Fodinibius salicampi: one gene and its partners. Each later gene encodes a partner of the first gene's protein in a complex. Links are inferred from orthologs where the notes say so. Each region holds a gene or a part of one and is shown on either strand. Other genes may lie near its edges.

The links.
Region 2: ABEB05_RS13260 (region 1) and scpB share a complex: the UniProt entries of both Bacillus subtilis proteins name them as parts of the cohesin-like complex. The link is inferred for Fodinibius salicampi from one-to-one orthologs.
Region 3: the proteins of ABEB05_RS13260 (region 1) and smc are in contact, whole or in part, in a crystal structure (PDB 3ZGX), measured with the Bacillus subtilis proteins. The link is inferred for Fodinibius salicampi from one-to-one orthologs.

Annotation. Positions count from the first base shown.
Region 1 is NZ_BAABRS010000003.1:497,624-504,378, forward strand. The notes cover bases 1,699-4,649. They hold ABEB05_RS13260 (segregation and condensation protein A), read right to left. Parts: upstream 3,571-4,649; coding sequence 2,827-3,570; downstream 1,699-2,826. Other genes in these bases: ABEB05_RS13255 (M28 family peptidase), read right to left, coding at 1,699-2,792; ABEB05_RS13265 (RNA polymerase sigma factor), read left to right, coding at 3,736-4,281; ABEB05_RS13270 (tetratricopeptide repeat protein), read left to right, coding at 4,384-4,649. In the rest of the region: ABEB05_RS13245 (MarC family NAAT transporter), read right to left, coding at 1-501; ABEB05_RS13250 (GAF domain-containing protein), read left to right, coding at 596-1,057; more of ABEB05_RS13255, read right to left, coding at 1,083-1,698; more of ABEB05_RS13270, read left to right, coding at 4,650-5,172; Holliday junction branch migration DNA helicase RuvB, read left to right, coding at 5,266-6,267; metK (methionine adenosyltransferase), read left to right, coding at 6,466-6,755. UniProt on the Bacillus subtilis protein: Participates in chromosomal partition during cell division. May act via the formation of a condensin-like complex containing Smc and ScpB that pull DNA away from mid-cell into both cell halves.
Region 2 is NZ_BAABRS010000002.1:345,843-352,555, forward strand. The notes cover bases 1,926-4,834. They hold scpB (SMC-Scp complex subunit ScpB), read left to right. Parts: upstream 1,926-2,896; coding sequence 2,897-3,772; downstream 3,773-4,834. Other genes in these bases: ABEB05_RS09360 (succinylglutamate desuccinylase/aspartoacylase family protein), read left to right, coding at 1,926-2,830; ABEB05_RS09370 (pseudouridine synthase), read left to right, coding at 3,747-4,553; ABEB05_RS09375 (alpha/beta hydrolase family protein), read left to right, coding at 4,653-4,834. Outside these bases: ABEB05_RS09355 (glutamate-cysteine ligase family protein), read left to right, coding at 1-1,884; more of ABEB05_RS09360, read left to right, coding at 1,877-1,925; more of ABEB05_RS09375, read left to right, coding at 4,835-5,516; ABEB05_RS09380 (tetratricopeptide repeat protein), read left to right, coding at 5,552-6,706. UniProt on the Bacillus subtilis protein: Participates in chromosomal partition during cell division. May act via the formation of a condensin-like complex containing Smc and ScpA that pull DNA away from mid-cell into both cell halves.
Region 3 is NZ_BAABRS010000003.1:22,763-30,622, forward strand. Bases 1,117-5,172 are described here. They hold smc (chromosome segregation protein SMC), read left to right. Parts: upstream 1,117-1,450; coding sequence 1,451-4,972; downstream 4,973-5,172. Other genes in these bases: frr (ribosome recycling factor), read left to right, coding at 1,117-1,273; ABEB05_RS11250 (BspA family leucine-rich repeat surface protein), read left to right, coding at 5,075-5,172. In the rest of the region: pyrH (UMP kinase), read left to right, coding at 1-639; more of frr, read left to right, coding at 704-1,116; more of ABEB05_RS11250, read left to right, coding at 5,173-6,265; ABEB05_RS11255 (4-hydroxy-3-methylbut-2-enyl diphosphate reductase), read left to right, coding at 6,645-7,860. UniProt on the Bacillus subtilis protein: Required for chromosome condensation and partitioning.

The DNA of each region.
Region 1 (6,755 bases):
CAAACCAATAACAACTGCTATACTTCCAGGACCGGAAAGCATGGGCATTGCCATGGGGCTAAAGGAAACATCCTCCTTATCTTTGGCTGCTTCTTGTGCTTCATCAGAAATTTTTCGTTCTGACTGATCGGGGTTCAGCATCGAATAAGCCGCCCGCAAGATTATTAGTCCACCGGCAATGCGAATCCCCGACAGGCTTATACCAAAGAAGCTCATAATATAGGTTCCCGCCAATAGGAAAATGACGAGAACTAAAAACATGTAAAAAGAGGCTTTCTGCGCAACTGCTGTGCGCTCAGTATCGGAATTTTGCTCAGTAAGAGATAAAAAAACAGGCATCGCCGCCAATGGATTTGCTACCGAAATAATAGATGTAAAAGCGGCAATAAACAGTGAAAAAGAACTCGAAAAATAAGTCGTAACTAAATTACTTTGATTCAATAGGTCTTCAACCATAATACTGACAACCGGAAAACTTTTGGAAGGTATAAGGACCTTCAAAAATACACATTTTTCTTAGGAAAAATTAAGTCGTATTTTCAATTTTTGTAGTCATGACTAATGTTAGTATACAATTAAAACAAATCCAGGCATAGTGAACAACACGCACGATTTAACAAAACAAGTTGCTGAAATTGTTAATAAATCAAAGGCAAGCAGGAAGGAAAAGCTACAGGAAATATGCCGGTTATTATCTGATGAGATAGAAGTGTTTGACTGGGTTGGGTTTTACTTAGTCGATCCTAATGCAGACCGAGAGCTGGTACTGGGTCCCTATGTTGGGGAAGCTACCGATCATACCCGTATCCCTTTTGGGAAGGGCATTTGCGGCCAGGCTGCGGAAACGAACGAAACTTTTGTAGTCCCGGATGTCAGCAAGGCCGATAATTATCTCTCCTGCAGTATCCACGTAAAGGCCGAAATTGTTGTCCCCATCAAAAAGGACGGAAAATTTATAGCCGAACTCGACATCGATTCTCACACCCGGGACTCCATTACCGAAGAGCACCAAAAGATGCTGGAAGAAATATGTGACCTAACAGCCGACTTATTCTAAATAAACGAATCTGATTCTACCAGCGCTAATTTTCTTTGGTAATCTCTATAAATTGCTGGTTATCTACTGCCGGTGGCTGATCTGCATTTGCGATTAGTACGGTAGAGGCATACATCGTGCGCACAATTTTACTCAACTTTTCAAAACGGATTTTGTGAACTTCATCCGAAGGCTGATGGTAATCTTCGTGTATCCCGGTAAAGAAGAATGCGAATGGTACGCCCAACCGTCCAAAATTCCAGTGATCACTACGCCGGTAAAACTGGTTGGGATCCTGCAGGTCATTATACCTGTTATTAAGCTCTATCTGTCCGGAACGGCTGTTCGCCGCCTTTATAAGACTATCCAAATCTGAGGAAATGATTTCACCCCCGATAATATAGGCGTATTCTTCTATCCCCTGTTCTTCGTGTTCTTCATCAATTCGGCCAATCATATCACTGTTAATATTAGCCACCGTATTTTCTATGGGAAAGACCGGATGGTCGGAATAGTATCGGGATCCCAGCAAACCTTTCTCTTCTGCCGTGACGTTCAAAAACAAAATGCTTCTTCTGGGACGAACGCCATCCTCGGCCGCTTTATGAAATGCATGTGCAATATTAAGCAGCCCTATGGTTCCGCTGCCGTCATCGTCCGCACCATTGTAAATACGATCACCGGTAGAATCCGGCTGACCAATTCCTACATGGTCATAATGTGAAGTGATCACCACAACCTCATCTTTAAGCTCCGGGTCACTCCCATCAATATAAGCCAGTACATTTTCTGTTCTTATAGAGTTTTTGGATGTATATGGCATTTGGGCAAGGCTATAATTGAGCGGCTGAAGGGAAAAATCTTTAATATTTTGCAAAATTTTCTCTCGATAGTCTCTTATTGCATCTGCGCCTCCCACTAAATTAAGCATCTGGGCAGCCATATCGGGACTAATCATATTATATCCTTTTGAGAAAGGACCTTGTCCGGAACTATTCCCATCGTCGAGGTAAGCCAACTGCATATTTGATGGCTCTCCAAATGCAGACTGATCTGCTCTTGCAGCTTCTTCAAATTCGGCTTCGCTCATATCCGAAATCAGTAATATCCCTTCGGCCCCCGCTCCAAAAATGGCATTAAATCTACTTCGGTTATCCACAGACGAGCTGATAAGAGTATCACCATTTTCGACATGCGGAATATCCTGAAATACCATAACCCATTTTCCCTGAAGATCTGCCCCTTCTAAATGAGCAACCTCTCGGGCAGGATCATTAACACCAAAGCCGGCAAATATAATCTCACCGTTTAAGGAATCAGTACCTCCAAAAGCACGAATATAGTCTGCAGTAGACTGGCTACTAGCTACCGACCGACTTACAATACTTTTTTCTTCACCTGTTGTAGTATATGTCTCAAATATTATACTATCATTTTGCGTGGTATTAAGATCAAAATGCTGATAGTAAGTATCGTTATCACCTACGGGTATCAGTCCCATTTGTGCATATTGCTCGGACAAATATTCCGCTGCTTTTCTTTCTCCCGGAGTACCGGTTTCACGCCCCTCCATAGAATCAGCTGCAAATATAGACAAATGATGTCGCAAAAAATTCTCCGTGATACTATTCTGGTAGCTTAAGAGTGTTTCCGTATCAGAAATGGGGACTTTCTGACTTGCTTTTTCTGTTCCACTGCAGCCTGCTATGATTAATAGTAGGCTTAGACATAGTCCTGTCGTAATATTGCGTTGCATATTGGCTGATTTACTTTTTGAGGATACTTATAGTTTATGTTGCACTAATAATTTCATCTACGGGTTTCAAATCCAGATAAAAATCGGTTGGATCATCATTTTCCACATATAAATTTATCTGCCGTTCCTTGAGCATCTCTAAAATAGCCAAAAACGTAACTACGATTTTTGTACGGGTTGCCAGTTCCCTGCACATAGCCCGAAATCCGGTTCGTCCGCTTTCTTGTAGTCTATTCAAGACGTATTCCGTTTGATCCTCGATGGTATGCTGAATTTTTTCTACATGGTGCATGGCTTCCTGCTTCTTAATATCAGTCAGCACCTTTTTAAAAGCAGTCATCAGGTCGAACATAGTTACATTTTTTAAGGCCTCACCGCTGGCCTGTTTTTCTACCTGATCGACTTCGCGGTATCCACGAAAGTGTTTCTTCTGGGCCTCCTCCTCAATAGATTCCATTTTTTCGGCCATTTCCTTATACCGCTTATACTCCAACAGCCGCTGCACTAATTCATAACGGGGATCGTGTTCATCCAGCTCCTCAGAGGAATCTTCTTGGGGCAGCATCATTTTTGCCTTTATGGACATCAACATACTGGCCATAAGGATAAACTCGCTAGCCACATCCAGGTCCAGTTCTTCCATCAGGCTGATGTACTCCAGGAACTGATTGGTAATATATGAGATGGGAATATCATAGATATCAAGCTCATCCCTTTTGATAAAAAAGAGAAGTAAGTCCAGGGGACCTTCAAAGTTTTTTAACTGTACGCGGTACATTTATGCCTTAATAATTGGAATTATATCCATAACCATGCACTCATTTAATAAAAAAAGGGAATATTTATCGTTTTTACTACCAGAATTTTAGAATTAGAGGCACATATTGTTATTATTTTTATTAAAATCTAAGGTCCTATTTATATAGTTTTTATTTGAAGCGACATGGATTACTCCGAATTGGTTAGTGCCCTAAAGGAAAATAATACCCAAAAAACAAACAAGTTAGTAAAAGCGATCAGATCCCGGCTGGTAGCTTTTTTGCGTATTCACATGAACGCCAGCCAGTCGGATGCCGAAGACATGGCACAAGAAGCGCTGCTTATTAGTATAGAATCTATTCGCAACAATAAAATAAAAAATCCGGATCAGGTTGTTAAATATATGATATCGGTCTCTCGCAACGCCTATTTAAAAGAACAACAAAATAGAAAGCAGGTATCATTTGAAAAAATTTCTGACCTTTATCAGCATAAGCCCGGCCAGCTACAGTCTTTACTAGACAAGGAACAGAAAAACCTGCTACAGTGGTGTTTGGACCAGCTAAAGGATGAATATCAGAAATATATGCAATTTTGGTTTGATAATCCTGATATGCATACACAAAAAGTAGCCGACCACTTTGATATTAGTTTAAGCAATGCCTGGACCCGAAAACACCGGTTAATAAAAAAGCTGAGCGAATGTTATCAGAAAAAAAGTAAATTATAATGTAAGGATTTGCTTCTAAAACGTACTTACTTAGTAGTGATACCATTATATAACCTTTTGAAGTGACATATAAGCTAATAAGAACTAATTTATCGCACAATTATGTCAAGAGACATTGAACTTGAACAAAAAATAGACGCCTATGTTAAGGGCCAGTTGACAGAGGAGCAGGGCCGTGAGTTGTGGGAGGAACTGTTGAAGAAACCCGAATACATTGAGCTTCTGAATACCGAAATAGGAGTAAAATCCCTTCTATCCAAAAAGGAACCGGAAAAGAAAGAGGAGCGGCATAACTTCATTTATACTCTTCAAAATTCATGGAAGTGGACTGCCGCGGCTGCAGCTATTGCGTTAATTGTTGTTGCCTTCAATTTCTTTACGGGAAGTTCAGAAAGATCGCTGGAAGACTTGGCGCTCAATAATATCAACATCTCCGAAAACCTGGTTTCATCTCCGGTTCTGCGATCCAACAATACTCAGGTTAGTACGGAAGATTCTCTATTAAACCTTGGATTTGAAGCTGCTCTGGCTGGCAATATCTCTAAAGCTGTTTCACTCTATGACACAATTATTGAAAAATATCCGGGCGAACCAATAGCTACCAAGGCCTACCTTAACAAAGGAATTATCCACTTTAACGATGGCGATTTAAAAGAGGCCATAGCATCCTTCAAGAATGTTATAAATCAATCAGAGGGGACCTCTTTTATTAAGGAAAAAGGATACTGGTATTTAGGCAATGCCTACATCAATACCGATAGTCTTAATAATGCACATGATGCAATGTATCAGGTATACTCAATGGAAGGCATTTATGAACAGCCGGCAATCGATATTCTTCATAAGCTGGATAAGGAATTAGAGAATCCTGAACAAAATTATAAACCATAGGTAAATTATACGAATAAACCCTTCGAATATTTGCAAATAATGAGTTAATTTTATCTTCAATCCACTGATTGATAAACTATTAATTCATCCATTTTGCAAAATCCTCTTTTAGATGCCACAGATAATGACGAAGAGTACGAACAAACGCTTCGTCCCACGCGCATCAACGAATTCATCGGTCAGAAAAAGGTTATCCAAAATCTTTCTATCTTTATCGAGGCTGCCCAAAAAAGACAGGAAGCCCTCGACCATGTGATTCTCTCCGGACCACCGGGGCTGGGTAAAACAACTCTGGCGCATATTATCGCAAATGAGATGGGAGTTCAGATTAAACCCAGTACGGGACCCGTACTCGAGAAACCCGGTGATCTGGCAGGCATGCTCACCAATCTTGAGGAGGGAGATGTTCTCTTTATTGACGAAATTCATCGTTTGAATCCTGTGGTTGAAGAATACCTCTACTCGGCCATGGAAGATTATCAGCTTGATATTGTTATCGACTCGGGACCCAATGCGCGCAGTATCCAGATAGAGCTTAATAATTTTACCCTGGTGGGAGCGACTACCCGAAAAGGGCTGCTTACGGCCCCGCTGCGGGCCCGTTTTGGGATTGACATGCGGTTGGATTATTACGATGTGGAACTGCTTCAACGTATTGCCCTGCGTACAGCCTCTATTTTAAATATGGGTATTACCGATAAGGGAGCGCACGAAATTGCGCGCCGAAGCCGAGGTACTCCCCGAATTGTGAACAAGCTATTGCGGCGTACCCGGGACTTTGCCCAGGTTCAGGATATGAATACCATTACCGATGAAATCGCAGATACATCTCTGAATGCTCTTGATGTGGATCAAAACGGCTTTGACGAAATGGATATTCGCATTCTTACTGCAATAATAGAAAACTACGAAGGAGGTCCGGTAGGACTTGGTACGCTCAGTGTAGCCGTCGGGGAAGACAAGGGTACCATTGAAGAGGTCTACGAACCCTATCTCATTAAAGAAGGCTTCCTGCAGCGCACCCCAAAAGGTCGGGTTGCTACCCGAAGGGCATTTGATTATCTGGGTATCAAGCCACCTTCAGAGGATGACTAATTAAATATAGATGGCGTTTTATCTCCAACTGAATAGTAAAGCAGTACTCTCTTCGCTTTTAGTATAACTCTTATAATTGGCCGTACTCACTATCCGGTACAGCCAATTTATTTCTCTCCTCTTTCATCTGCAATATTATTCATTTTTTTGTAGCTTCTAGGCTTCTGAATAATCACCATTTTCACGAATTTTTTACTGATGAAAAAACTTTTTACCTCCGAATCTGTATCAGAAGGACATCCTGATAAAATCGCTGACCAGATCTCCGATACTATTCTTGATAATATGCTGGCAGACGACCCGGATTCTCGAGTAGCTGTAGAAACGCTGGTAACCACTGGTCTCGCTGTGATTTCCGGTGAAGTTACAACCGATGCCTATGTAGATGTTCAGGAAATTGTACGGGATGTAATCCGCGAAATTGGATACACAAAAGATGCCTACCGCTTTGATGCCGATTCATGTGGAGTACTGACGACGATTCACCA
Region 2 (6,713 bases), on another replicon or contig:
TATGTGTTGAAGGACTTGCGGGCGCTGGATCGTATGCTCGAGGAAGATGACTGGTTTGAGACCGATCCGATCCGTATCGGAGCCGAGCAGGAGCTCTGCCTGGTCAATCAGCAAGCGAAAGCATGGCCGCACTCAATGGAGATACTGAATAAATTAGAGAGCGAGGGTGCGGAAGGTTTTACCACGGAGTTTGCCAAGTTTAATCTGGAAATAAACTTAAAACCACTGGAATTTACCGGCGATTGCCTGTCGCAGATGGAGGAAAACCTTCAACAGCAGATAGACCGAGTACGAAGAGTAGCAGAAGATATGGGAGGAGAAATACTATTAACAGGTATCCTTCCAACCATCCGGAAGATGGATATAGATTTGAAAAATATGACGCCTCTGCAGCGGTATAGAGCTCTTTGCGAGGCTATTACGAAACTCAGAAGTGAGGATTTTGATCTGCGCATCCAGGGGATGGATGAGCTGTTGATGAAGTTTGATTCACCGCTTCTGGAGGCCTGTAACACTGGTTTTCAGGTACATCTGCAGGTAGATCCGGAGGAGTTTGTTACTAAATATAATATTGCCCAGCTGGTTACGGCACCGGTACTTGCAGGAACAGTAGGCTCTCCTATATTGTTTGGCAAGCGTCTGTGGAATGAAACTCGTATTGCACTTTTCCAGCAATCAGTGGATACCCGAACCGTAGGCGACCACCTGCGTGAAAGCAGCCCCCGGGTTACATTTGGCAATGAATGGGTAAAAGAGAGTATTTTAGAAATTTTTCAGGAAGATACCGCCCGTTATCGTGTAATGTTGAGTTCGGAAGTAACTGAAGATGTGGAGAAGATGCTGGATGAGGGGACACCCCCAGCCTTGAAAGCTTTGCAGGTACATAACGGAACAGTCTATCGGTGGAATCGTCCCTGCTATGGATTATTGGACGGTAAAGCGCACTTGCGTATTGAGAATCGCATGATGCCTTCAGGTCCCACGGTAACGGATGAGGTTGCCAATTCAGCTTTTTGGCTGGGACTGATGAATAAGATGGATGATTATTATCCTAATATATCTGAAAAAATGGATTTTGATGATGCACGGATGAACTTTGTTGCGGCTTCCAAAATGGGACTGGATACAAAGTTCCGCTGGTTCGACGACCAGCGAATAAATGCTGTCGACCTTATTACCGAGGAATTACTCCCTATTGCTCGCGAGGGACTAGAGGAAGTGGATATCGCCAATAGCGATATATCTGATTACCTGGGATTGATTCGGGATCGGGTTTCTTCCGGCCAAACACCATCGTATTGGATGCTGAATAATTATGCCGCTTTGATGAAGGAAAATGAATCCAAAGAACACACGCTGGCGGCTATCACCACAGCGATGGTTAAGAATCAGAAAAAGGGTGAGCCCGTCCATAAATGGGGTCGAGTTCGGATTGAAGACCTGGACCACTGGGAGCCTTCGAGCCTGATTGTAGAGGAGTTTATGACCACTGATCTATTCACGGTGCAGAAGGATGACATCCTGGAATTTGTAGCTAATTTGATTGACTGGCGGCGTATTCAGTATGTTCCGGTAGAGGACGAAAAGAAACATTTGGTGGGATTGGTTACTATGCGCATGATGTTTAATGAATATAGTAAGGCAGTGAATCAGGGAAAAGATGTGGTAGAATCGGTCGAGGATATCATGATTGATAATCCGATTACGATTCATCCGGAAGCTTCAATCATGGAGGCAATGGATATTATGGACAGTCAGGAGATTGGATGCCTGCCAGTGGTTAAAAATAACCGTCTGGTAGGTATTATTACAGAACATAACTATATGAAAATAGCAGGACGACTGTTGAAAGTATTACATTCGAATAACGATCCTAATGAATAAAACGGCTACAACCGAAGATAACATACAAATAGCGTCAAAGCGGATTATTGGATCACTGGAGGGGCCCAAAAAGGGTCCGTTGGTTATTCTTTTAACCGGAATGCACGGCAATGAAACGGCTGGTGTGGAGGCGGTGAGTAGTATTCTTGAACTTCTGGAACAGCGAAAGGAAGAGTTTCGGGGAAGGCTCTTGGGAATACGCGCAAATCTGCAAGCCCTGCAGCATGGAGTGCGCTATGTGGATGAGGATATGAACCGCATCTGGTTTACTTCTATTATTGAAGATATTCGATCTAAGCCCGAACATCATTTGCGATCAAGCGAGCGCGTTGAAGTTAAGCGGTTGTTGCGAATCCTTGATCGCCTTCAGGAGAACAGCAGTGAAAAAGTGATTCTTGCCGATGTTCATACGTTTTCGGCAGAGGGAGCTATGTTCACGATCCCCGGCAAGGTAAACGAGCATCGCGAATTGTTATCCCAAATCTATGCACCAATGGTATTTGGAATCGGGGAATCGCTGCGTGGAACGGCATTGAAATATTATCAGAAGCGCGGGATTCTTTCATTTGCCCTGGAAGGGGGACAGCATACCAATCAGTTAACGCAGTACAACATTACGGCTTCCTTATTTTTGCTGCTGCAGGCCTTAGGCTGTATTAAGTCAGAACATTACCCTGAGATAGCCAAATTTCGGGAACATCTTCAGTCTCATACCCGACAGCTTCCTGCCCAAACCGAGTTGGTATACCAGCACATGATAGAGGATGGGGATGAGTTTAAAATGCGTCCTGGCTATAGTAATTTTCAGAAGGTTAAAGAGGGAGAATGGCTGGCTTCCGACCGCAGAGGAAAAATTGAAGCCCGTTGTGATGGCTATATCCTCATGCCGTTATACCAGGAGCAGGGGAATGACGGATTCTTTATTATCAAAGAGCACGAAGCTTAACAATTTTTCTTATTTTCCACTCTATGAAATGGGAGATGGAATCCCGCGATCAGATGAATTTAGGTTATGAATGATTACGAATTTGTTGACGGCACGCGTCTTTCTTCAGTGATTGAGGCGCTTATCTTTTCGAGTCCGGAGCCTATATCTGCGGAGAAGATCTGTGAAATTATTGCCAAAGGAGAAGAAAATCTGGGTTTGGAAACCGAGGCTGTGGAGCCGTTTGTAGATAAGTTAAATCAGCGGTATGAAGAGAACGGTCTGGCATTTGAAATTACCCTGGTCGGCGGAGGATATACCTTTGCGACTAAAAAGCGCTATGAGCCATGGTTGAGCATTTTTCAGCATGAAAATGCCTATCGGAAACTTTCACAGTCTGCTATAGAAACCCTGGCTATCGTAGCCTATAAACAGCCTGTAACCAAGCCTGAAGTGGATGACATCCGCGGAGTGGATTCCGGTTATATCCTGCGCCAACTGTTGGAGAAAGTATTGATTGAGGTCTCTGGCCGATTGGATGCGCCGGGAAAGCCCCTGTTGTATCGAACTACCAAGCATTTTTTGAAGCATTTTGGCATCAACTCCATTGATGAACTGCCCAAGCCGCGGGAAATTGAGGAGATTCTCCGGGATGATGATATGGCCGAACATCGCCAATTCCTTTTTGACCGGCAGCTCGAACTTGAAGAGTTACAGGAAAAGGCAGAGGATGAGGATGCCACGGAAACAGCTCTCTCGCTTATTGAGGCTGTTGATAAAATTGATGAGGATGAAGTGCCTGACCTCGAGGAGTATACCGCTGAAGAGTTAACCCTGGAAGAGGAGGCGCAAGAGGAAGGGGATAGCGATAAAGAAGTAAATACACAGGAAGATGAGCAGGAAGAAAAAGAATTTGAATCGATAGAAAAACCAGATAATGAGTCGACGAAAGAGGAGGAGTAATCAGCGAAATCGTAAGGAAGCACCCCATGCTGTAGATCAAAATTACAGCGAGGATGAGGATATACGCCTGAATAAATATATCGCCCACTGTGGATTTTGTTCCCGTCGCAAGGCAGATGACTATATTGCGGCGGGCAAGGTGAAGGTAAACGATGAGGTAGTAACGCAGATGGGAGTCAAGGTGCAGCGTACCGATCGCGTAGTGGTAGAGGGGGAACAGCTGAACCTTGAAAAATTGGTATATATTCTCCTTAATAAACCGAAAGATACGATTACTACCACAGATGATCCGCGTAATCGTGATACCGTGATGGATAAAGTTGAAGATGCTACGGGAAAGCGTGTTTACCCGGTAGGTCGCCTCGATCGTCATACCATGGGGCTGTTGCTTTTGACAAATGACGGAGATCTGGCAAACCGGCTGATGCATCCCAGCTATGAGGTGCGTAAGACATATGAGGTGGAAACCGAACGAAAGTTAAAGGATAATGAGCTGCAGGAACTCCAGGAGGGGATCGAATTGGAAGATGGTTTTGCTAAGGCTCACAGTATCGCCCGTACTCCCAACGGCTTTGTCCTGACTATTTTTGAGGGCCGTAACCGGCTGGTACGTAGAATGGTTGAGTATTTTGGCACGGAGGCAACGAAATTGAAGCGTATTGACTATGCCGGCCTGAATCTTAACAATGTTAAGATGGGGCAGTGGCGCTATCTCGAGGAACGCGAAATTAATGCTCTTAGGAAGCTGGTTAAGCTGGAGCCTTTGAACTTTAAGAAGTAGTTCACTTGGGTAATGGGTATTTTTTTTTAGAAGATATTCCTGCAAAGATCGTACGAAGTCATATAACATTTAAAAAATTTTGATTGATATCTTTTGGTTATGAAACAGTCTGGTTTTGTTCCTTCCAGTGAAAATCTGCCCATTTATTATGATTTGTATACACCGGATGAGTGGTCCTCTGGTCAACCGCTGCCGGTGGTGCTTTTCCTGCACGGTTTTAAGGGCTTTAAAGACTGGGGAGCTTTCCCTGATGCGTGTGCCGAATTAAGCAGGGCAGGATTTGCGGTGCTGGCAATGAACTTTTCCCTGAATGGAGTAGGGGAGAGCATGACAGAATTTGATCAGCTGGATCGCTTTGCCCGGGAAACATTGAGCCAGGATCTTGATGATGTAGGATCAGTCATTGCAGCTCTCAAAAATAGTAAAATAGAAATGTCGGAAGGTATTCAGCTGGATACCGACGTCATTGGTATAGTAGGACACTCGCGCGGGGGACATACCGCGGTAGCGGCTGCTGCAGAGTATCCGGAAGTCAAATGCCTGGTAACATGGTCTGCGGTTGCGGATTATAATGCCCGATGGAGTTCGGAAATGGTCAGTGATTGGGAGGAAAAAGGCGTGACGGAAATTATAAACGGGCGTACGGGACAAATCATGCCGGTCAAGAAAATAGTGCATGAAGATGCCTTAGAGAATGCAGATAGGCTGATGGCCGTTAAGCGGGTTGAAGAACTCAGTATTCCTGCTCTCTTTGTACATTCCAGAGGGGACGAGGCTGTCCCATATAGCGAAGCTGAAAAATTATATGAACATTGTACCTCAGAGCAGAAAGAAATTTTACTCATGCCTGACTCAGGCCACACTTTTGATACCTCCCATCCTTTTGATGGTGAAGATTTTCCTGATATTTTTCAAGAAGTGGTTACTGCAACTAGGGAGTGGTTTCAGAATTATTTGCAATAAGATCCGGGTGAAAACTGTTAATGGGTAAAAAAGTTGTGAAAACTCTGAAATTACTGTTACTGCTCTGCTTGCTTTTACCCTTGAGTGGAGCTGCGCAAGTCCCTGAATTGGTAACGGATTCTGAATTCCGTCCCGATGCAAAAGCAGCAGTAGATTCGATTTATAACTTTCAGTTTGAGGGAGCGGACCGGCGGCTCTCTGAATGGAAAGAGAAGTATCCTCAGCATCCGCTGTGGACGTTAATGGAGGGTATGAAATTTTGGTGGGAAATACTTTCAGATCTTCAGGATACATCTCACGATGAACAGTTTATTAATATGATGAAAAAGGCTAATTATCAGGCCGGTAAACTGTTGGATGAGCAGCCGGGTCATGTTGATGCCCTTATTATTCAGGCAATTAGTAATGGTTATATAGCCCGTCAATATTCCAATCGTGAAGAGTGGATTAGTAGCCTGAATTATGCTCGCAAGGCGTTGAATGCGAATGAAAAATTAAAGAATCAGGAATCTGGCTTAGCAGATCTTAAGCTTGCAGAAGGGTTAAAGCGTTATTACGCAGCTTATCTGCCGGAAGCGTATCCTATTGTTAAAACAGTCTCATGGATGCTGCCAGAGGGAGATAAAGGAGAAGGATTAGAGTTGCTTAGGGAGGCTTCTGAAAATGCCATTTTTGCCCGGGCGGAAGCAACTTATTTTCTGGGAAATATTGCGTTCAACTATGAGAAGGAATATATGGAAGCAGTTCAACATTTTGTAGAATTACAGAGGCAGTATCCCCGGAATAATTATTATGCTCGTCTTTTGGTAAAAAGTTATTATCGATTGCGTCACTACGGTAAAGCACTTGAGTATATCAAAACAACGCTGAGGCATTGGGATAATGAGGGCTTCCCCAAACAAAAGATACTTCAGGAAGAGCTGTGGACCTGGAAAGGACAGATTGTAGAGCGGATGGGTAATGTCGAAGAAGCACTGGCGCTGTATAAAAGTGCTTTTGAATTAGGTGGAGAATTACCCAATACAAGGGAACGTAGCTTTTGGATGGTTTCAGGCTATAAAGCCGGTAATATATTAGCGAAAAGAGGAGAGCATGAAGAGGCCCGACACTATCTCGAAAAAGTTGCCGAAGCCTCCCGATCCTCTAGCTATCGCGATAAAGCCCGTGATCTGTTATCCGAGCTGGAATAAGCTGTTT
Region 3 (7,860 bases), 480 kb from region 1 along the record:
TTAACGCAATATGCAAATGAGATTAAAGCAGCCCATGCCGAAGGGTATGAAGTGTCGGTTGTAGTTGGAGGCGGCAATATTTTTCGAGGCGTTAAAGGAGCTACGGAAGGTATGGACCGAGTTCAGGGAGACTATATGGGTATGCTGGCTACAATGATTAATAGTATGGCCCTGCAAGATGCCCTGGAGCGCAAAGGCGTACATACCCGTCTTATGTCAGCGATCCGGATGGAAGAAGTGGCTGAACCCTATATCCGACGAAGAGCTATTCGTCACCTCGAAAAAGGGCGGGTTGTTATCTTTGGAGCAGGAACCGGCAACCCCTATTTTACGACAGATACAGCTGCTTCGCTCCGCGCTATCGAAATTGAAGCTGATGTCATACTTAAAGGTACCCGTGTTGACGGTATCTTCGATTCCGATCCTGAAAAAAATCCCGATGCCGAAAAATTTCCCACCATCACGGGTGAAGAAGTCCTTGAAAAAAGGCTTTCCATAATGGACTTAACTGCATTTACACTTTGTCGGGAGAATGAGACCCCAATTATTGTCTTCAACATGAATATTGTAGGGAACCTTTCAAAAGTTTTAAATGGTGAAGAAGGCGTCGGGTCAACGGTGGTTTGGGAAGATTCATAGATTTCTTAAATTCATTTTTGATATTAATACAAGTAACTTAATTACTAAAAAGAGCTGACGTATTATGATACCACCAGTGTTACAATCCATTATCGACGATGCCGACAAACAAATGAAAGAGGCAGTTTCCTATTATAAAAAAGAACTATCCCGTATTCGTGCCGGAAAAGCCCAGCCTGCTTTGCTCGACGGGGTCAAAGTAGATTATTATGGGTCGAAAACTCCTCTAAACCAGCTGGCCAATGTTAGTGCACCGGAGGCACGGTTACTAACGGTACAACCTTTTGATAAATCTGCCATGGAAGATATAGAGAAGGCTATTATGTCTGCTGGTCTTGGACTCAATCCCAATAACGATGGAAATATTATCCGTATCCCGCTTCCAATATTATCAGAAGAGCGTCGTAAAGAATTGGTTAAGCGCGTGAAGGATATTGCCGAAGATACCCGCATTTCGATTCGCAATACCCGCCGCGATGCCAATGACGAAATAAAAAAGAAGGTTGAAAAAGAATCATTGCCTGAAGATTCCAAATTTGAGTCGGAAGAAGAGATTCAATCCATAACAGACAAGCACACAGAAACAGTAGACAAACTTCTGGAAAAGAAGAAAGAAGAAATAATGACTGTTTAGTTTAGTATATGCAATTTACTCTAATTTCATCTTTTTATACTACACGCTAGCAATAGTAGTATATTCACTATTTATAATCTAATAACGGCTACGACAATAAATTTGGGTAGTATTTAAACCGTTATAGATATAACTGTTGCCTTTAGTTTGTTACTTGTCATTCTTAGTTGATATCGAATGTATATATCTGAACTGGAACTTCAGGGTTTTAAAAGTTTTGCCTATAAAACAAGTGTCTCTTTTGACAAGGGAATTACCGCTATTGTAGGACCCAACGGGTGCGGAAAATCCAATATTGTGGATGCGATGCGCTGGGTATTGGGAGAACAGCGTCCTACCCTCTTGCGCTCCTCCAGCATGTCTAGCGTTATTTTTAACGGTACGGCTCAAAAAAACGCCTTGGGAATGGCTGAGGTATCGCTGACGCTGGTTAATAACAAGGGTCTCCTCCCTACCGAATATAACGAAGTTACGATCTCACGACGGCTGTATCGCTCCGGGGAGAGCGAGTACCTTATCAATGGGACGACGTGCCGTCTGAAGGATATTACAGAGCTCTTCATGGATACAGGCATGAGTTCGGATGCCTATTCTGTCATTGAGTTGAAAATGGTAGAAGAAATCCTGAATGACAAAAATAACGACCGGCGTAAACTCTTTGAAGAAGCCGCTGGTATCACCCGCTATAAAGAAAAGCGCAAAAAAACCTTCCGAAAACTGGATGATACCCAAAAGGATCTCCAGCGGGTTGAAGACATTCTCTCTGAAGTCCGAAAAAAGACAAAATCTCTTGAGAAGCAGGCTGAAAAGGCTCACAAAGCTAAAAAATACAAAAAGGAGCTGGAACAGCTAGACAAGGCCCTAAATAAGCATGAGTATACCAAAGTACAGGAAGAGCTGGAACCGCTAAAAGAACGTATTGACAATGCGGATAAGGAAAAGAAAGAAATTGTTTCGAAGACTAAAAAACTAGAGCAGGAAGAAGAATCTGCCCGCGAAGCATTAAGTGAAAAAGAGCGAAAGCAGGCCGAAGCACAGCGCCGCGTTAGCCAGCTTCATTCAAAAATCCGGGATACGGAAACCAAGCTAGAGATTACCCGGGAAAAAATAAGTAATGAAAGAAGTGTCATTGAACAATATGACAAGGATATCGAACAGAGTGAAGAAGACTTGGAAGACTTGCGGGAGGCCTTCCAAAGTAACAAACGTAAATTAGATTCCTTTGACACTGATCTGCAAAAAGCTGAAAAAAATCTCAGCGATGCTAAGGAGCAGTACCGTGAAATACAGCGGCAGTATTCCACGGAACGCGAAGAGTTGAACAAACTAGAGAAGGAGTTTACACAAACCAATCAGTCGCTCAACGATCTGCAAACTAAACGAATTAAAATTGAGTCTAAGCTTGAAAATGCCGAGGGAGACCTGATCCGTATCCGGGAAGAGATCGAGGATCTGGAAGATGAAATCGCTAACTTCCGCGGGGAAAAGAAGCTCCAGGCCAAAAAATTGGAAGGCGCAATTAAGGAACGAGACCAACAACAAGAAGAGCTGTTGAAAGCCCGTCAACGGCGTGAAGATTTAAGCCAACAGCAGGATGAGCTGAAGGATCAGATACGCCGTCAAAAAAGCAGTCTGGATTCAGTTGAATCAGAAATATCCCTCCTACAGAATATTGCCGATTCTAATGAAGCCTTTCCTACCAGTGTTCGCTTTCTGCTGGAAGAACAGAGCGACAACTTTGAGCTCATAGAGGTAGTATCAAACCTATTTTCTACGGATGAGGAACACGCCGTTGCCCTTGAAGCGGTTCTTGGAAAAACCCTGAACTATCTGGTCGTTCAATCGCTTGAGGATGCTCGGGAAGCGGCCTCTATCCTTAAAGAGCAGGACAAAGGTCAGGCTACATTCATACCCCTCGACCAACTTTCCGATTCTTATGGAACAGAAACAAATTCTTTGGCAAAGGTCGTAAAAACAGATGACAAATTTGATACATTAAAAGAATTATTACTGGGTAATGTCCTGCTTGTTGATTCAGTTGAGGAAGCTTACAAACAAATTTCAGGCAGTAGAAATACGGGCGTTACCCTGGGTGGTGAAGTGATCACCAGTCAGCAATTTTTACAGAGCGGAAGCAAGGACAAAAACGCCGGCATCCGCGTGGGACTGGAAGACAAGATTTCCAAACTTACTGCTAAAAGAGATAGCATTACTTCTGAGATTGAAGAATCAAATGCAAGGCTTGAAGAGCTTAAAGAAAAATATCAGAGCATTGACCTAAATAAGATTGAGGAACAGCTCAAAGAAAAAGAGCAGCGTGCCAGAACTATTGAAAACGAAATCAATAGCTTTGAGTCTAAAATTCAGATCTATGAAAAAAATATCCGTGAATTAAAGAATCGACGGGAGACGATCATTGAGAATGAGGATGCTGCTCAAGAAGATCTGGATCAGTTGCAACCGCAACAGAAAGAACTCCAGCAAAAGATCAAGCAGCTGCACAAACAGCAACAAGTAAAGAAAGAAACTCTTGAAGAACTGGAAGAAGAACGCTCCATTGCACAAAGCCGGTACAACGATGCTCAACTGAAGCATCAGGACCTTAAAAACAAGGTTGAAAATCATGAGCGCGATATACGAAGGGCTCAGGAAGGGATTAAAAACCTGAAAAAACGGTTGGAGATGCGTTCGGAAAAAAATGAAGAAGCTAAAAAACGTATCAAAAAATACAGTTCTTCTATCGAACAGCTTGAAGAGCAGCTGGAGACCTTAAAAGAGAAAAAACGGGAGGCTGATAAAACACTTGAACAGGCCGAAGAAGCTTCTGGCAAGCAGCGGGGACGAATTAATGAAATTGAAAAAGAATTGAAGGAAGTCCGCCGGCGCAAAGAAGTAAATATGGAGCTGGTACATCACCTGGCAATGGCCAAGGAAAAGTTTGAAATGCAAATCGAGAACCTCTCCGATCATATCTGGGAAACGTATGGAATACTGATGGACCAGGTTGAGGAGAAATTGCCAGAGGATACTGAGCCTGAGGAAGCCAAAAAACGGATTGGTTGGCTAAAGCAGAAACTCAATAAGATCGGTGAAGTGAATCCTTTGGCTATAGAAGAATATGAGGAGGAAAAAGAGCGTCTGGATTTTTATGAAGAACAGGTAGGTGATTTAAACCAAGCCGCTGAAGAGCTGCGGGAAACGATCGATAGGATTAACCAAACAGCTACCAAACGGTTTAATAATACCTTTGAAAAAATACGGGTCAATTTTCAAAAAGTTTTCCATACACTCTTTAATGAAGATGATTATTGCGATTTGCTTATTGATGAAGAAGCAGAAGATCCACTGGAAGCTCAAATCAAGATAAAAGCCAATCCCAAAGGCAAACGCCCCTCCTCCATCAACCAATTATCCGGAGGGGAAAAGACGCTTACTGCCATTGCGCTGCTCTTCGCTATTTACCTTGTAAAGCCTTCGCCTTTCTGCGTACTGGATGAGGTCGACGCCCCCCTTGACGACGCCAATATCGAGCGGTTTTCGGCTATGATAAAGCGTTTTAGTGAAGACACGCAGTTCATTATCATTACTCATAACAAAAAGACGATGAGTAAAGCTGAAATGATGTACGGCGTGACAATGCCCGAGACGGGAATAAGCCGACTGGTAGGCGTCAAGCTAGATGAAGTAGCAGAGGCTTAGAAAAGCTGGGAACAATCAATTCTCATTTCCAGTACGTATTTAAAGAGGCAGATTATTGCCCTCCTTTCATTAATAATTAAAAATAAATTTGCAGGCGAGGTTATGAAAGGGAATATATTTATTCTACTTACAACAATAATATTAACTTTTACTGGTTGTTCTGAACTAACGAAACAATCCGACCAATTCGGTCAGTCGGGCGAAACCGCCCAGTCCAGTCAGACAGTTATCGAAAACGAGACCTTCTACCTGGCCGAGAACGGGGTCACCGTGATCTGCAGTGAGGCCGAGGTCGGCGAGCAGGGCACCGTTGACGGCGTTACCTATACCAAGCGAACTCGGGATCAGATCACCCCGGAGAACGCCGCCACCACCTGCACCAGCGGCATCACGGATATGAGCAGCCTGTTTGAAGATGCCTCATCCTTCAATGAAAATATCGACAGCTGGGATGTCAGCAGTGTCACGAACATGAACCGCATGTTTTATAATGCCTTAGAGTTTAATCAGCCTATCGGAGAATGGGATGTCAGTAATGTTACTGACATGAGCTCCCTGTTTCATCGAGCTTTTTCCTTTGATCAGCACGTTTGCAAATGGGATGTCAGCAGCGCCACTGATATGGAGGCTATGTTTGAAAATGCCAGTGTATTCAACGATGAAATTGAGGGTTGGGACGTCAGTGGCGTAACGGACATGAGCGAGATGTTTTATAATGCCAAGAAATTTAATCAGCCTATAGGTAAGTGGGATCTCAGCAGTGTCACAGATATGAGTGAGATGTTTGCTCATGCCAGGAACTTCAAACATGATATTACAGAATGGGACGTCAGTAATGTGACGGATATGAGCGGGATGTTTCAGTTTTTAGACCACTTCAACCAGGACATCGGCAACTGGAATGTTAGTAACGTAACCGATATGAGCGGCATGTTTCATGAAGCGAATTCCTTCAACCATGACATTGGGGACTGGGATGTCAGTAGTGTCACAAATTTGAGGGCAATGTTTTTCAGCGCCGATTCTTTCAACCAGGATATTGGCAGCTGGGACGTCAGTAGTGTCACTAATATGGCTATTATGTTTTCAAGTGCCTCTTCTTTTAACCAGGATCTTAGCAACTGGGATGTCAGCAGTGTCACCAATATGAGATCAATGTTCCATACAGCTTCTGAATTTAACCAGGACCTCACCGATTGGTGCGTCTCCAACATAACTACCAGGCCTGAAAAATTTTCTGATGAGAGTGCACTGCTTACAGAAAATGAACCGGTCTGGGGCACCTGCCCGTAATAGCTTTTCGTTAAGAGACCTTTACCTATCATCTAGCAGTTATTTATATATCCTTCTCCAATCGCTACCTATCTTTTATGTATAATATTCTACAGAGGCCATTCGGCAAAGACAGGAAGGCTGACTTACCATGTAGTACTTTCCCGATTTCTACATTTACTTCAACTGATAAATAAGAAAAAGCAATTTCAGAGTGAACTTAAGTACGTATAACTCGGGTTAAATCCCGGGCTACATTTGCATGATGTTTCGCGCTTAGCTTCTTATATTATTAACATACAAGTTTTGTGTTTCATAGCATGACACTTTTTAACCCTGAGCCTTATCCTCGGGAGTAGCATTCTATCGTAACAAATAACCAATAACGCTGAACCAATTCATGGGTCGTAAAAAGTTTAATATACCTGATATTTATCAGTCTCCGATTATCCGTAAAGTCAAGGAGGCCAATAAAATTGTAGATCCCCGTAAAAAGGATCTGGCTCCTACGGTGCTCGACTTCGGATCCGTACAATTTTATATTCCCCGCCATTTTGGTTTCTGTTATGGCGTAGAAAATGCCATCGATATTGCTTATGAAACGGTAGAGCAGTACCCGGACAAAGATATTTATCTGCTCAGCGAAATGATTCATAATCCTACTGTGAATGAAGATCTGCAGGCACGGGGCGTTCAGTTCCTTTTTGAAACAGACGGTACAGAAATCATTCCCATCGAATCACTGGATGAAGATGATATTGTTATTGTTCCCGCTTTTGGAACTACGCTTGAGATGCAGCAAAAATTAAAAAATCAGGGGATTGACCCGTACCAGTTTAATACTACCTGTCCCTTTGTCAAAAAGGTTTGGAACCGGGGCAAACAGTTGGGAAAAAAGGGATACTCGTTGGTTATTCACGGCAAACACCGCCATGAAGAAACCCGTGCCACTTTTTCGCATAGTGCTAACCACTCCCCCTGCGTTGTATTGCTCAATACAGAAGAGGCACAAATTCTGGCAGATATCCTGACGCGCGATCGCCCCAAATCAGATTTTGAAAAATATTTCGGTCATAAAAGCACGGATGGATTTGATCCTTATACAGACATGAAACAATTCGGTGTTATTAATCAGACCACGATGCTGGCTACCGAAACGGAAGAGGTCATGCATATTCTAAAAGAGGCCGCCATTGAACAATTTGGCGAGGCGGATATTCTCGATCACTTTGCAGATACCTCCGATACACTATGTTATGCTACTAACGAAAACCAGTCTGCGACCTTGGCATTGGCCGATACCGATGTCGATCTTTCCATAGTTGTTGGAGGTTATAACTCATCCAATACCATGCACTTGGTTGAAATATTAGAACACGCATTCCCGACTTATCATGTACGCGATGCCGAAGAAATTGACGGTCCAGAACGTATCCGTCACTTCAACCAATGGGACAAAGAGATGAAACAAACCGAGAACTGGTTACCTAGATCCAATGGACAGCCGTTAAAAATTGGAGTCACTTCCGGTGCTTCTTGTCCTGATGTATTGGTTGATGAAGTTATTTTAAAAATTCTCTCCTATTTTGACACGGAACAAACAGTAGAAGAAGTAA